2 linked regions of the Candidatus Pseudothioglobus singularis PS1 genome follow. The protein of the gene in region 1 interacts with the protein of each later gene in a pairwise test. Links are inferred from orthologs where the notes say so. Each region holds a gene or a part of one and is shown in the gene's direction. Other genes may lie near its edges. The genes, in order: rho and yhbY.

The links.
Region 2: the proteins of rho (region 1) and yhbY interact in binary tests that used the Escherichia coli proteins (3 or more experiments, as listed by UniProt). The link is inferred for Candidatus Pseudothioglobus singularis PS1 from one-to-one orthologs.

Annotation. Positions count from the first base shown.
Region 1 is NZ_CP006911.1:744,470-751,846, forward strand. What follows is about bases 1,668-4,483. They hold rho (transcription termination factor Rho), read left to right. Parts: upstream 1,668-2,352; coding sequence 2,353-3,615; downstream 3,616-4,483. Other genes in these bases: W908_RS03815 (AEC family transporter), read left to right, coding at 1,668-1,785; trxA (thioredoxin TrxA), read left to right, coding at 1,900-2,226; lptF (LPS export ABC transporter permease LptF), read left to right, coding at 3,655-4,483. In the rest of the region: gltX (glutamate--tRNA ligase), read left to right, coding at 1-819; more of W908_RS03815, read left to right, coding at 847-1,667; more of lptF, read left to right, coding at 4,484-4,821; queF (preQ(1) synthase), read left to right, coding at 4,814-5,200; polynucleotide adenylyltransferase PcnB, read left to right, coding at 5,197-6,336; W908_RS03845 (SDR family NAD(P)-dependent oxidoreductase), read left to right, coding at 6,333-7,148; W908_RS03850 (exodeoxyribonuclease VII small subunit), read left to right, coding at 7,162-7,377; W908_RS03855 (polyprenyl synthetase family protein), read left to right, coding at 7,376-7,377. UniProt on the Escherichia coli protein: Facilitates transcription termination by a mechanism that involves Rho binding to the nascent RNA, activation of Rho's RNA-dependent ATPase activity, and release of the mRNA from the DNA template.
Region 2 is NZ_CP006911.1:147,036-154,569, forward strand. Bases 4,242-7,214 are described here. They hold yhbY (ribosome assembly RNA-binding protein YhbY), read left to right. Parts: upstream 4,242-5,564; coding sequence 5,565-5,864; downstream 5,865-7,214. Other genes in these bases: lptM (LPS translocon maturation chaperone LptM), read left to right, coding at 4,242-4,313; lysA (diaminopimelate decarboxylase), read left to right, coding at 4,325-5,578; lpxB (lipid-A-disaccharide synthase), read left to right, coding at 5,909-6,997; nadC (carboxylating nicotinate-nucleotide diphosphorylase), read left to right, coding at 6,987-7,214. Also shown: leuB (3-isopropylmalate dehydrogenase), read left to right, coding at 1-422; W908_RS00700 (DNA-3-methyladenine glycosylase family protein), read right to left, coding at 419-1,042; W908_RS00705 (NAD(P)-dependent oxidoreductase), read left to right, coding at 1,171-2,055; W908_RS00710 (phytanoyl-CoA dioxygenase family protein), read left to right, coding at 2,071-2,892; ADP compounds hydrolase NudE, read left to right, coding at 2,950-3,501; aat (leucyl/phenylalanyl-tRNA--protein transferase), read left to right, coding at 3,498-4,157; more of lptM, read left to right, coding at 4,191-4,241; more of nadC, read left to right, coding at 7,215-7,534.

The DNA of each region.
Region 1 (7,377 bases):
GTAATAAGGGGCGATGATCATATCAATAATACTCCTAAACAGATTAATCTTTATAAAGCTATGGGATGGCCTTTGCCCGAGTTTGCCCACGTTCCAATGATCCTTGGCTCAGATGGCTCTCGTTTATCAAAAAGACATGGAGCACTTAACCTTCTTGCATATAGGGATGAAGGCTTTTTACCTGAAGCGTTATTAAATTATATTGTGAGGCTTGGCTGGTCAAACGGAGACCAAGAAATTTTTTCAGTAGAAGAGATGATTGATCTTTTTGAACTAAAAAATATAAATAATTCTCCAGCTAGCTTCAATCAAGAAAAATTAGAGTGGATTAATCAGTCCTATATTAAGTCCACTGAAATCAATAATCTGGTTGAAAATCTTAAATGGCATCTCAATAATTTAAATATTAATCTAGATAATGGCCCTAATATTTATGAGTTGGCTGAGTCTCTAAGAGAAAGGTCAGGGTCACTAGTTGATATGGCACAGAGCTGCGTCATGTTTTATTGTGATTTTGATGCGTTTGATTCAGTTCAGGCAAATAAGGTATTCAATACTAATTCTAAGCCAATTTTAGAGGATCTAGTTGCCAATCTCAATTCAATTAATAGCTGGACTGCTGAGAACATTCATTCAGTAATAAAGATTATTTGTGAAGGGCATGATATAGGTTTTGGTAAGGTTGGTCAGCCTTTCAGGTTGGCACTAACTGGTAATGGTAAGTCTGGAAGTATTGATATAAGCGCTCAATTTGTTGGCAAAGAAAGAACCTTGGCCAGATTAGAAAAAGCTATTGATTGGATTAATAGCAATAGTTAGAAAATACTATTTCATATAAAAGAGTAAATGCTTTCAAACTTCTTTCAAATCTTTCTATTGGTCTCGCCAGTCTTCCTTTTAATTATCCTTGGCAATTTTCTGAGAAGGATTAAAGTACCTGATGTATCTTTTTGGGAGATTAACGATAAGTTATGTTATTGGGTTCTCATTCCGGCATTATTATTCCACTATATATCTCAAATTAATTTATCTTCCGAAATGCTTTATAGCTATTCTATAATCATTTATGTAGGATTTTTTATTGCAATATTGACTGTTCTTATTCTAGGCAAATTGCTTGGATACCCTCCAGAAAGATGGACATCAATACTTCAAGGAGCAGTCAGACAAAATGCTTTTATTGCTTTAGCAATTACTGGAAGTCTTTTTGGAGATGAAGGTTTAAAAATAGCCTCAATATTTATGCTTATCTATGTTCCTAGCATTAATATTATTATAGTAACAACTATGGTAATGAATTTTGGCCAATCAAAAAAAAATACATCAAATAATGAATTTAAAACTGTATTTGTCGAGTTAAGCAAAAATCCTTTTATCCTTTCAATGATTGCAGGTCTAATATTTTCAATAATTCAATCAGAAAAATTAAAAGTAATTATCGATACTTCTGGTTTGCTTGGTTCTGCAGCTCTTCCAATAATGTTATTAACTATTGGCGCTAAGATTAAGGTACGTGATTTGGCTTTAACTATTACTCCAATCTTAATATCCAATTTTCTCAAATTATTAGCTTTGCCATTGATTGCTTTTTGTGTAGCTAATTATTTAGGGCTCAGTGAGATTGAAGTGGTAGTTGCAGTTATTTTTGCGGCCGTGCCGACAGCTGTTAGTTCTCATACACTTGCTAGACAGTTTGGAGCAGACGATCAATTAATGACTAGCATAATAACCACGCAAGTTGTTTTGTCTTTCATCACGATACCGATATTACTTGCATTTATTTAATAAAAAATTGCCACAATTAATCTTTTTTTAAATAAACAGAATTACCTGAAAGAAGTGTTATAATGTAACTTATAGGTTATTTCAACTCTATTTATACATTCCATTTTTTAGTACATGAACGACAAAATTATCGTAGTTAGTGACGCCTCTTTTGAAGAAGATGTTGTAAATTCTTCACAACCCGTATTGGTAGACTTTTGGGCAGAGTGGTGTGGTCCGTGTAAGGCTCTTGCCCCAATCCTTGATGAAATCGCAGATGAATATGAAGGGAAAATTACAATCGCTAAAGTAAATGTTGATGAAAATGTTCAATTACCCCCCAAATATGGCATAAGAGGAATTCCTACTATGCTTTTATTTAAAGATGGAGCTGTTCAGGCCACAAAGGTTGGCGCTCTCTCAAAGCCGAATCTAAACGCTTTCTTGGATTCAAATATTTAATAATTAAACCAATTTCCTAAACAAATAATATAAAACTTAAATTAAATACTCTTTAAACAAACATTTATTTCTATTGTTTGTTTCCTATGGCATTATGCCAATTCTTAAAAAAACTTATAAATCTATATGAAACTATCAGAACTTAAAATTAAAACGCCTGCCGAACTTCTTGAACTTGCTCAATCTCTTGGTATTGAGAATATTTCTAGAGCAAAAAAACAAACTCTCATCTTCGCAATTCTTAAACATAAGGCTGATAACGAAGAGGAGGTTCTGGGAGATGGTGTTTTAGATATCTTACAAGAGGGTTATGGCTTCTTAAGATCTTCAAATGATTCATATGTTTCTGGCCCTGATGACATTTATGTCTCACCCAATCAAATTAGACGATTTAATCTCTCGACTGGTGATGTTGTTACTGGAAAAATTAGAGCCCCAAAGAAAGGTGAAAAATATTTTGCGCTTGTAAAGGTTTCAGAAGTAAATGAAGATTCACCTGAAAATATTAGAAATCGGATCCCATTTTCTTCCCTTACACCACTTCATCCAAATCAAAGACTTGGACTTGAGCTAGGAAATGGTGGTACAGAAGATATTACAGCAAGAGTCATTGATCTTGTTGCACCATTTGGAAAAGGACAAAGAGGGCTATTAGTTGCCCCACCTAAGGCAGGTAAGACAATGATTATGCAAAATATCGCTTCTTCAATAGCAGTTAACCATCCTGAATGTGAATTAATTGTATTGTTGATCGATGAAAGACCTGAAGAAGTAACTGAAATGGAGCGAACAGTTCGAGGTGAGGTTATTTCTTCAACTTTTGATGAACCAGCCAAAAGACATGTTCAGGTTGCAGAGATTGTTATTGAAAAGGCAAAAAGAAGAGCTGAGCAAGGTAAAGACGTCATTATTCTGCTTGATTCAATAACTCGTCTTGCGAGGGCATACAATACAGTTGCTCCATCCTCAGGGAAGGTCCTAACTGGCGGAGTTGATGCTAATGCACTCCAAAGGCCAAAGCGTTTTTTTGGAGCAGCTCGTAATATTGAAAATGGTGGTAGTATTACTATAATTGCAACAGCTTTAGTTGATACTGGATCTAAGATGGATGAAGTCATTTATCAGGAGTTTAAAGGTACCGGCAATATGGAGCTTCATCTTGAAAGAAGATTGTCTGAAAAACGCATCTTCCCTGCTATAAACATTAATGCCTCTGGTACAAGGCGTGAGGAGCTTATCACAGATGAACAAGAACTCCAAAAAATGTGGATTTTAAGAAAAATTCTTCATCCAATGGATACTGTCGAAGCTGCTGAGTTTTTAATTGAAAGACTAAGATTCACCAAGACTAATGATGAGTTTTTCGATTCGATGAAACAAAAGAAGTAAAGGCTCGCTTATCAGCAAGGGTAATTTATAATTAACTTTATGCTGTATAAAATCTTTAATATTCCAAATACAATAATTTCAAGATATCTACTGAAAAATTTAATCATTTTTCTTTTATCTATTTTTTTTATTGTTGGGCTTATCGTTTTTGGTAATCAATTTGTCTTAACAGTTCAAGAAAGTGTTGAGCATGGTATTCCTTTTCAGGAACTTATGCCAATTGTTGGTTTTAATATGCTACGCGATATACCCGTCATATTTTCACTTTCTCTTTTCTTAGCAATTATAATTTCTATATCTCAAATGTATAAAAGCTCAGAAGCAGTTGTTATGAATTCTTTTGGTATGGGGGATAAAGCATTTATATATTATATTCAGCCAATAGTTATCTTCTCTTTTATTGTAGTTTTTTTTCTTACTATTTATGCTGTTCCATGGGCAAAACAGCAAAAGAGTTATGCGGAGGATGAAACTGTTAATGCTTCTGAGTTTTCTTTTATTACTGAAGGAAAGTTTGAAAATTTTAAAAATGGTGAGATTATTTTTTATGCTTCAGAATCATCAGGTATTGATAATGCAGGTGAGCAAAATATGGAAGAAGTCTTTATCTATGTGTCAAGTAAAGAGAGTCCAGTTATTGTTTTAGCTTCTGAAGCTACAAAGTATACTGACTCTAAAAATCAAAGTATTTATTTAAGACTTAAAGATGGCGTTAGATATGAAGGACTTCCTGGCAATCTAAATGTAAACATATTAGATTTTGATCAATATGATTTAGAGATAGTTTCTGGTGAAGTTCAAAAGTCGCTCTCTAATTTTTCTGAAGTTGAAGAAAAAACTTCAATCAATTTGTTAACTGATGATAGTTTGCTAGCAAATGCTGAGATGCAGTGGCGCTTTTCACAGCCAATATCAATTTTAATTTTATCTATTATTGGAGTTCTTTTGGGCAAAGCCTCTCCAAGAAATGGCAAGGGCATTAATTTGTTAATTGGTGTTTTAATTTTTATGATTTATAACAATGGATTATTGGTAGCCAAAACTTCAATTGAAAATGGAGAATTAAATCCTATGGTAGGCTTATGGTCAGTTCATTTATTGTTTATTTTATTTTTCCTTTTTTTGTATCACTTAAGAGAAGGAAAATTATTATATTTTATTGATAAAATACTTATTTTATTTAAACCAGAGAAAAAAAATGTCTAGTTCACCAAGTAAAATATTAGAAGTCTTTGACAATCCCAATTCTGAAAGAGATTTCGTAATTCGAATTGATTCATCAGAATTTACATGTTTATGTCCATTAACAGGCCAGCCTGATTTTGCTGATATTCATATTGAGTATATTGCAGATAAATTTTGTGTTGAGCTAAAAGCATTAAAGAATTATTTCTGGTCGTATAGAAATGAAGGGGCTTTTCATGAGGCTGTAACAAATAAGATTTTAGATGATTTAGTTGAGGTTATGGATCCTCGTTTTATAAGACTAAAAGCTGTCTTTAATGTTAGAGGTGGGGTCTATACAAATGTTGAATGCGAACATAGAAAAGAAGGTTGGTCTCCAAGAGAAGTTGTTAGTATATGAGTCCAATTCGTCAAAAGGTTAAATTTGACAAAAAATTATTAGATCAAGATGCTTTAAAGATCTTAAAAAAATTAAATAAATCAGACCATGAGACTTATTTAGTAGGGGGTTGTATAAGAGATATTCTTCTTGGACACAAACCTAAGGACTTTGATATAGCAACTAGTGCAACACCAGAACAAATTCATAAACTTTTTAAACGCTCTAGAATTATTGGAAGGCGTTTTAAGTTAGTTCATATTATGTTTTCAGCAAGAAAATTCATTGAAGTTGCAACTTTTCGTGCTGGTAAAGTCCAAACTTCAAATGATGGTTTGGTGCTTAGAGATAATTATTATGGTGCCCTAGAAGACGATGTTTTTCGAAGAGACTTTACTGTAAATGGTCTTTATTATGATATTAAAAAATCTGAAATTATCGATTATGTGGGTGGGCTTGATGATCTAAAAGCTTTAAAAATTAAAATGATTGGTGACCCCTCAGAGCGTTTTGAGGAAGATCCAGTTAGGATGATTCGAGCAGTTCGTTTTCAGGCAAAATTGAATGCGAATATTGAATCTCAGCTTATTGAAGCAATTCAAGCAAACTCTCAGTTACTTGTAAAAATCCCTCCAGCAAGACTTTATGAGGAGGTTATTAAGCTTTTTCATAATGAAAATTCGATTGAAATATTCCATGAGCTTGATCGACTGGGTCTTTTAAGACATCTTTTTTCACAAACTAAAGAAAACCCATTTGTTGATTCCTCTTTAATCAATACCTCTGAAAGAATCAGGAATGGCAACAGTGTTACACCTGCTTTTTTATTTGCAGTTTTCCTGTGGTCTGCAGTGAATAAAAGGTTTAATCAAATAAGTAAAAAAAACAAATCTCGAATTGAGTTAATGCTTCAGGCTTCTGAAGATGTCATTAAGAAACAAACACAGCAAGTGATGATGCCTAGATGGCTCTCATCTCGAGTCAAGGACATATGGTTAATGCAATATCAGTTAGAGAACTATAATCCAAAAAAATCAAAAGCACTTATTAGAAACCCTCGTTTTAGGATGGCTTATGATTTTCTTGTGTTAAGATCTGAAAGTATTGATAAAGATTTAAGAGCTAAAGCAGAGTATTGGACCAATATTCAAAAATGAAATCTGTATTAATTACAGGCTGTTCAAGTGGCATTGGTCTTTGTATAGCAAAAGGACTTAAAGATAAAGGTTATCGAGTCTTTGCTTCAGCAAGATCTCCTGATGATGTCAAAAACCTTCAAAATCTTGGTTTTGAGTCTCTTCTTTTAGATTTAGCTTCATCAGAGTCAATAAATGATGCAGTAATTAAACTTTTTGAAATGACTGATAATGTTTATGCACTAATCAATAATGGGGCTTATGGTCAAGCTGGCGCCCTTGAGGATATTTCGAGAGATACTCTAGAAAAACAGTTTCAATCTAATGTTTTTGGTTGGCATGAGCTTACAAACTTAGTCCTTCCTGGGATGAGAAATATTAATTCGGGTAGAATTATCTACATAAGCTCTGTACTGGGTTTTGTGGCAATGCCTTCAAGGGGTGCATATGTTGCATCAAAGTTTGCTATTGAAGGGCTTGTTGGCACATTACGATTAGAGCTGAGAGATACAAATATCAAGCTTTCTTCAATACAACCAGGTCCAATAGAATCAAAATTTAGAGAGAACGCTTATTTGGCATTCAAGAAAAATATTGATATTTCTAAAAGTCATTACCAGACTCAATACAAAGTAATGATAAAGAGGCTTAAGTCAGGCCAAAATGTTAAATTCACTCTGCCTCCTGAGGCAGTTTTAAAGTGTGCAATACATGCATTAGAGTCCAGCAATCCAAAAAATTACTATCGAGTCACCTTTCCAACAAAACTTTTTTCTTTGTTAGGTAAAATATTCCCTAGTAAATGGATGGATAATATCTTAAATCAATCATAAGCGAGAGACTCTAATGGCGGCTGAAAAATTCAATTTCAATAAAGGCTTGTTAAAGCTTGAGGAAATCATTAGCAAAATGGAGTCGGGTGATTTAAGCCTAGAGGAGTCGCTTAAATACTTTGAAGAGGGGGTTAAAATCCATAGGCAATGCCATACTGCGCTTACGGATGCTGAGCAGCGTATTAGTGTTTTAAGTGAAAGCGATAACTACAACGAAGAAAAGTCTTTT
Region 2 (7,534 bases), 590 kb from region 1 along the record:
ATATGTATGTTGATAACGCTGCTATGCAACTCGTTAGAGATCCCAAACAATTTGATGTAATGGTAACGAGTAATCTTTTTGGCGATGTATTGTCGGATTGTGCAGCAATGCTAACAGGTTCAATTGGAATGCTTCCATCCGCTTCATTAGATCAAAATAACTTTGGAATGTATGAGCCTATCCATGGCTCAGCACCTGATATTTCAGGGAAGGATATAGCAAACCCTCTTGCCACGATATTGTCTGTTTCGATGATGCTTAGGTATTCACTTAATCAAGGAGAATTGGCTGACAAAATTAACTCAGCGGTAAGCAAAGTTTTAGATAAAGGCTACAGAACAAAGGATATTGCTTCTGATGGGGACAAAGTGGTTGGGACAGAGCAGATGGGTGATCTAGTCATTGAAGAGCTTGAGACTTAGTAAAGAACTTCCTCACTGTCAATAGAGCGCCATAAAAACCAGCAGGCTACGCTTCTATATGGCCTCCATGTTTCTGAAATTGCAATTATTTTTTCTAAGCTGAGGGGTTTTCCTTCTCCATAAATCTGATTCATTGCTCTTATTATTCCAATATCCTTAATAGGAAATATATCTTTTTCCAATAGGTAAAACATTCCAAACATTTCTGCAGTCCAAGGGCCAACTCCCTTGATAGTGATTAATTCATCATAAATACTTTCGAATGAGCGATTTTCCCAATATAAGTGGTCTTTAATTGAGAAGTTTATAAAATGATTGCAAATATTGATTATGTATTGAACTTTTTGTTTTGATAATCCACAAGACTTAAGTTCTTCGAAGCTCATCAAAATTACATTTTCTGGTTTTATTTTGCCAATTTTTTTTTCTAACTTTCCCCATACACTTGCAGCAGCTTGAACTGAGATTTGTTGCCCAACTATTGATCGAAGTAGAGTTTCTAAAGCCTCACCACGAGAAGAAATACTGTATTGCTGATGTTCGAGAATTAACTTTGCTAACTTAGGGTCAGTGTGTGTTAAGAATTCTTTAGATTGCTGCCAATAAGCTGGGAGAGACATTTATAAATTTAAAAAGTGTTTTGATAAGAGGATAAAGTTAGTTGTTTTCTTTAACTGAGAATGTAGTATAGATGACATTGTCGTATAATTTATACTAATTTTTAACAACATATAAGACAGGGAACACTATGAGTAAAAAAAGAAATGTGACTTTTGTTGGTCTAGGAACGATGGGCTATCCTATGGCTGGACATTTATCAAGGTCTGAGTTATTTAATGTAAGTGTTTTTAATCGAACCTCAGAAAAATCTGCCCAATGGGGAGAAGCATATGAAGGAAGGGTTGCATTAACTATTGAAGACGCCGTAAAAGATGCAGATGTGGTTATTACATGCACTGGAAGAGATGAAGATATGATGGAAATCGTTTTTTCAGATGATGGAATGATGCCATACCTTAAAAAGGGCTCCATTTTTATTGATCATACTACAACATCCTTTAAGCTAGCAAAACACCTAAATGAATCACTAAAAGATAAGAATATATCATTTATTGATGCTCCAGTTAGTGGAGGAGAAGCTGGAGCTATTAATGGAGTTTTAAGCGTTATGGCCGGCGGTGACGCTCACATATTGGATGCATGTGACTCAATCATTAAAACATATTCTAAAAGTATCACACTGATGGGAGATTCTGGGTCTGGCCAATTAGCAAAAATGGTTAACCAAATTTGTATAGCGGGTTTGTTACAAGGATTATCCGAGGGATTGCTTTTTGCTGAATCTGAGAACTTGAATATGGATAAGTTGCTGTCTGCTATTTCAGGAGGCGCAGCTCAGTCTTGGCAAATGGTGAATAGAGGCAAAACAATGCATCAAAGAGAGTTTGATTTTGGTTTTGCTATTAAGTGGATGGTGAAGGATTTAGGCTACTGTTTAGATCAAGCAGATGGAAACAATACAAAACTAACTTTTACTCAAGAGGTCTATGACCGTTATACTAATTTAATGGATAAAGGCCATACCTATAGTGATACCTCTGCTTTAATGATGTTTGATGAGTTGAATAAATAGGTAACAAACCAAGTAATGATTAAAGCTTCACTCACTGAAAAGCAATTGATTGATTTTAATAATAATGGATTTCTAACAGTTGATAATTTCATAGAATTGCAGTATTTAGAAGACCTTAAAACAAGAATCAATCTTCTCTTTAAAGGAAACTTTGAAACTGGTATTGAGCCAGATGAGTGGAATTGGAGGCAAGAAAGAGACCCAAGCGATGTTACACGACAAATTTGTAATGCTTGGAAATCCGATAGTCTTATAAAGCGTTTAGTTTGTAGCTCAATTATTGGAGAGAGCGTTTCGAAATTAATGAGCTGGAAGGGAGCAAGACTTGTTCAAGATAACGTTTTATGGAAGCCACCGCAAGGAAAAGCTTTAAATTTTCATCAGGATGCTGCATATGATGACTGGATAATTCCACAAACTATGGTGACTTGCTGGATGCCTTTAGATGATACCTTTGCAGAAAATGGAACACTAGAGTTTGCAAGGGGATCACACAAATGGGATCTATGTCCACCATCTGAGGACTTTCATGCCCCAAATGATTATAAAAAAGAGCTCCATAATTATTTAAATAAAAATGATAAAACTCTTTATATTGATTCAGTTCAAGTTCCTGCCGGGGGTGCTTCATTTCACCATGGCCATACTTGGCATGGTTCAGGGCCAAACAAGTCAAATAGCCATCGAAGAGCAATAGTCGCACATTGCGTCCCAATTGATGCTAAATTTCATCCAACTAATTGTGGGGGAACTGGAAAAATTTATAAAAAATATAAATTGAATGAAAGTGATGAGTTACCTGATAGTTTTTTTCCTCCCTTGTGGCAGGAAAATTAAAGAGTTTATTTATTCTTTGCATCAAAATTTTTTAAAAGAAATGGCATAATATTGGATATGAGAAAAAAGCCAAAATTAACAAATATTCATACTGTTGCTCAGAGTCGAATCTTCAATCTTGAGTCACTTGATGTCGAATTTTCTAATGGCGCAACTCGTGTCTATGAGAGGCTTATGTCTCGAGGAAATGGAGCAGTTCTAGTTATCCCAATGCTTGATGATGATACTGTCCTCATGATTTATGAGTTTTCTGGAGGCACTGAGCGCTATGAATTAGGACTTACCAAAGGGAAAATAGATAAGGGTGAAACTCCAATTGAGGCTGCGGGTAGAGAGCTAAAAGAAGAAATCGGGTTTGGCGCAAATAAGCTAACCTTTCTCAAAACAATCACACTTGCGCCTGGGTATCAGTCAAGTGAGACGCACATCGTGCTCGCTGAAGATCTGTTTGAGGAAACTGCAGAGGGAGATGAGCCTGAACCTCTAGAAATCGTCCCTAAAAAACTTTCTGAGTTAGAGGAACTAACCTATAACGAAGACTTAACTGAAGCAAGGAGCATTCTAGCTCTTTATATGGTAAGAGATATCATTAATAATCGATCAGTGTGATAGATATACCGCAGTCATTTTGGCTGGATGAAGATCAATTAAAATTCCCTGAAATAGAGTTAGCGCTCAAAGAGCCAAATGGATTAATCGCTATAGGCGGTGATTTATCATTAAATAGACTCTTGGAGGCTTACTCCAGAGGTATATTCCCTTGGTATGGTAAAGATGAACCTATACTCTGGTATTCTCCAGATCCCAGAATGATTATTACGCCGAACTCATTTCACCTATCAAAAAGTTTAAAAAAAACAATTAATTCATCAAGATTTGATGTTTTAGTTGATACATCATTCAATAATATAATTAGACAATGTCAAGAGGCTCCTAGGTTTGGTCAGTCAGGAACATGGATCGATGATGAGATGGTCAAAGCTTATACAAATTTGTACAAGGAAGGCTATGCGCACTCATACGAAGTGTTTGAGAATGGAGAGCTTGTGGGTGGGTTATATGGGGTTGCATTAGGAGGGGTTTTTTTTGGTGAGTCCATGTTTTCATTGGTAAGCAATGCTTCAAAAGTAGCATTCGCATTTTTATTGCAAAATAGCCATTATCAATTAATAGATTGTCAAGTGGAGAATCGACATTTAGAAAGTTTGGGTGCCTACAATATCCCAAGAGATTTGTTTATGCAACAGCTTAAGGCCTTTGTGTAAAATATACTCCATTAAATTAGGGATTATTACGCTATGACAAACCATATTAAATTCGTTTTACTGGTCTCACTTGTTATTACGTTAGCAGCATGTGGCAGAATGGGTGATCTAGTCCCAATAAAAGATACAGTTGAATCAACTACTAGTACTTACTAGCGAAAAATCCATTGAACGCATTCAATTTCCAAAATAAAAATCTTTATGCTGAGTCTGTGCCCGTTTCAGACTTAATGAACTTGTACGGCTCGCCACTTTATATTTATTCAAAAAGTCAAATAGAATTCAATTGGAAGGTTTTTGAAAATTCATTTGGAGCCCATCCTCATCTTATTTGTTATGCTGTAAAGGCTAATTCTAATCTTGCAGTATTAAATATTCTTGCTAATCTAGGATCTGGTTTCGATATTGTTTCCCTTGGAGAGCTAGAGAGAGTTATTGCTTCAGGTGGAGATCCAGCTAAATGCGTTTTTTCAGGTGTTGCAAAAACTGAAAACTCAATACGAAAAGCACTTGAGTATGGAATTTACTGTTTCAATGTAGAGTCTGAGGGAGAACTAGAACAGATTGAATCAGTGGCATCCTCTTTGAATGTTCGTGCCTCAATTTCAATCCGAGTCAATCCAGATGTAGATGCAAAGACTCATCCATATATTTCAACAGGTCTGACTGAAAATAAGTTTGGTGTGAGTGCTGAAGTGGCTTTGTCTATGTATAAAAAAGCAAGCCTTTCTGATTATCTTGATGTCTGCGGACTTGATTACCATATTGGCTCTCAAATTACAGATCAATCTCCATTTATCGAGGCTCTTGAAAAAGCATTAGATCTGATTGAAGAGCTCAAATCAGAAAACATAGATTTAGACCACATTGATATTGGAGGTGGAGTAGGTATAACCTATGATCAAGAAAAAATAATCAGTATTGAGGATTACATCAATAGGGTAATCAGCAAAGTTGGAAGTATGAAAATTTTGGCTGAACCTGGGCGATCAATTGTTGGAAATGCAGGTATTTTTGTAACAAAAGTTGAATACTTGAAGCAAAATGATATTAAGTCATTTGCAATTGTAGATGGTGCAATGAATGATCTGATTAGGCCTGCTCTTTATAGTTCATATCATGAGGCGGTTTCAATACAAGAAAAATCAAAGGGCGTTACTGACTCATGGGATATCGTCGGACCAGTTTGTGAAACTTCAGATTTCTTGGCTAAGGATAGAGAACTAACTTTAGAAAAAGGAGACTATATTGCAATTTTAACTGCAGGTGCGTATGGTTTTGTTTTGAGTTCAAATTATAACTCGAGACCCAGAGTGCCTGAAGTTATGGTGAGTGAAAAGAGCCATAGTTTGGTGCGAAAAAGAGAAACTATCGAATCACTATTTGAGAATGAAACTATATTTAAAGATGAAGTTAACTAATAATCAAAAAAAGTACTTAAGATCTTTGGCGCATGATTTAAAGCCATTTGTAATGATTGGTCAGCATGGATTAAGTGAGTCAGTTATTGCTGAGATTGAGTCAACTATGCTTAAACATGAACTCATTAAAATCAAACTAAGGGTAAGCGATCGTGATGAAAAGCAAGGGATAATCAACAAGATTATTAAGTTTTCTGAAGCTGAATTAGTCCAAGTTATTGGGGGCGTAATAGTTATTTATAGGCCTTTTGAAGACAACCCTGATATTATCTTACCTAGATCATAATAAATTTAACAGAGCTTATTGTATTCTTATAATACTTAATTGAAATGAAAATTGCCCTCAGTGCTGCAGAAACTTCAGGCGATCTGATTGCTTCATCTTTGGTCGTTGCTTTAAAAAACAATGATCACCATTGTGAAATAGACGGACTGGCCGGCGACAAGATGATTGAAGCAGGTTGCAATAGTTTGTGGCATACTGATGAAGTAAATGTGATGGGTCTCAGTGAGGTGTTGAAGAAGCTGCCATCCGTCTTAAAGTTAAGAACTAAAGTCACTAATCACTACATTTCTAATAAGCCCGATGTATTTATTGGTGTTGATTCACCAGACTTCAACTTCAGGATTGAGCATTCATTAAAGAAAGAAGGCGTTAAAACAATTCATTTTATTAGCCCCTCAGTTTGGGCTTGGCGTTCTAAACGAATTAAAAAAATTAAAGCTTCAACTGACCTAGTATTATGTCTTTTCCCTTTTGAAGTGGATTTCTTCACACAGCATAATCAAAAAGCTATTTTTGTTGGTCATCCACTAGCTGAAACCTTAAAACCAAGGAAGAAATATAAACCAAACAAAAGCGTTTTATTAATGCCAGGCTCAAGAGAGTCAGAAATTAAAACGCTTTTGCCAGAATTGATTGAGGCTGTAAGGGTAATGCAGTCTAGAGACTCCGAACTAACTTTTAATCTATCTCTTGCCAATGCTAATCATAGAGATTGGGTTGAGAAAAGTATAGAGGGTTTATCTATAAAAATCAGCATTGGTGATGCTCACAAAAAAATTATTGATTCTGATCTAGTTCTAGTTGCATCTGGCACTGCAGCACTTGAGGTGGCCTTACTAGCAGTTCCAATGGTTGTTATTTATAAGCTCTCCTATTTAAGTTATCAAATAGTAAAGCGTCTACTTAATACCAAAGAAGTTTCACTTCCCAATAAGATTTTAGGAAAAAGAGTTGTACCTGAATTAATTCAAAATGATGCGAACGGTCAAAATATTTCTGATCATGCTATGACATTACTAGGGTCTGATAATAGCAAGCTTGTTAGCGAATTAGAAAAGATTCATGTTCTATTAAATCATGATTCTAGCTCCAAATCTGCTGAGGCAATAATTGAGTTTATTAATGAAAAATGACATTGAAAAAATCGTTGAACTTGCACTATCTGAAGATATTGGTGAAGGAGATGTCTCATCAGTTTTAATTGATAATAAGATTATCGAGGCTGAAATAATTTGCAGAGATGATGCAATAATTTGTGGAGTTGAATTCTTTAATTTATGTTTTTTATCAATTGATCCAAAAATTCAAATACATTGGAAGGTTGAAGATGGCTCAAGGGTCAAGTCAGGTGACAAAATATGCGGCCTTAAAGGCAATACAAAAACGATAGTAACTGCCGAAAGAGCCGCACTTAACTTTTTGCAAATATTAAGTGCTACTGCAACACAAACTAGCTACCTTGTCAGTCTCATAAATAGTACGAATGCAAAATTACTTGATACAAGAAAAACAATACCTGGGCTTAGAAAGGCGCAAAAATATGCGGTTAAGTGTGGTGGTGGGGTGAATCATAGGATGGGTTTGTATGACTGTATCATGCTAAAAGAGAATCATATATTATCAATTGGCTCTTTAGAGCAATTGATTAAAAATGCAATCAATCAATTTCC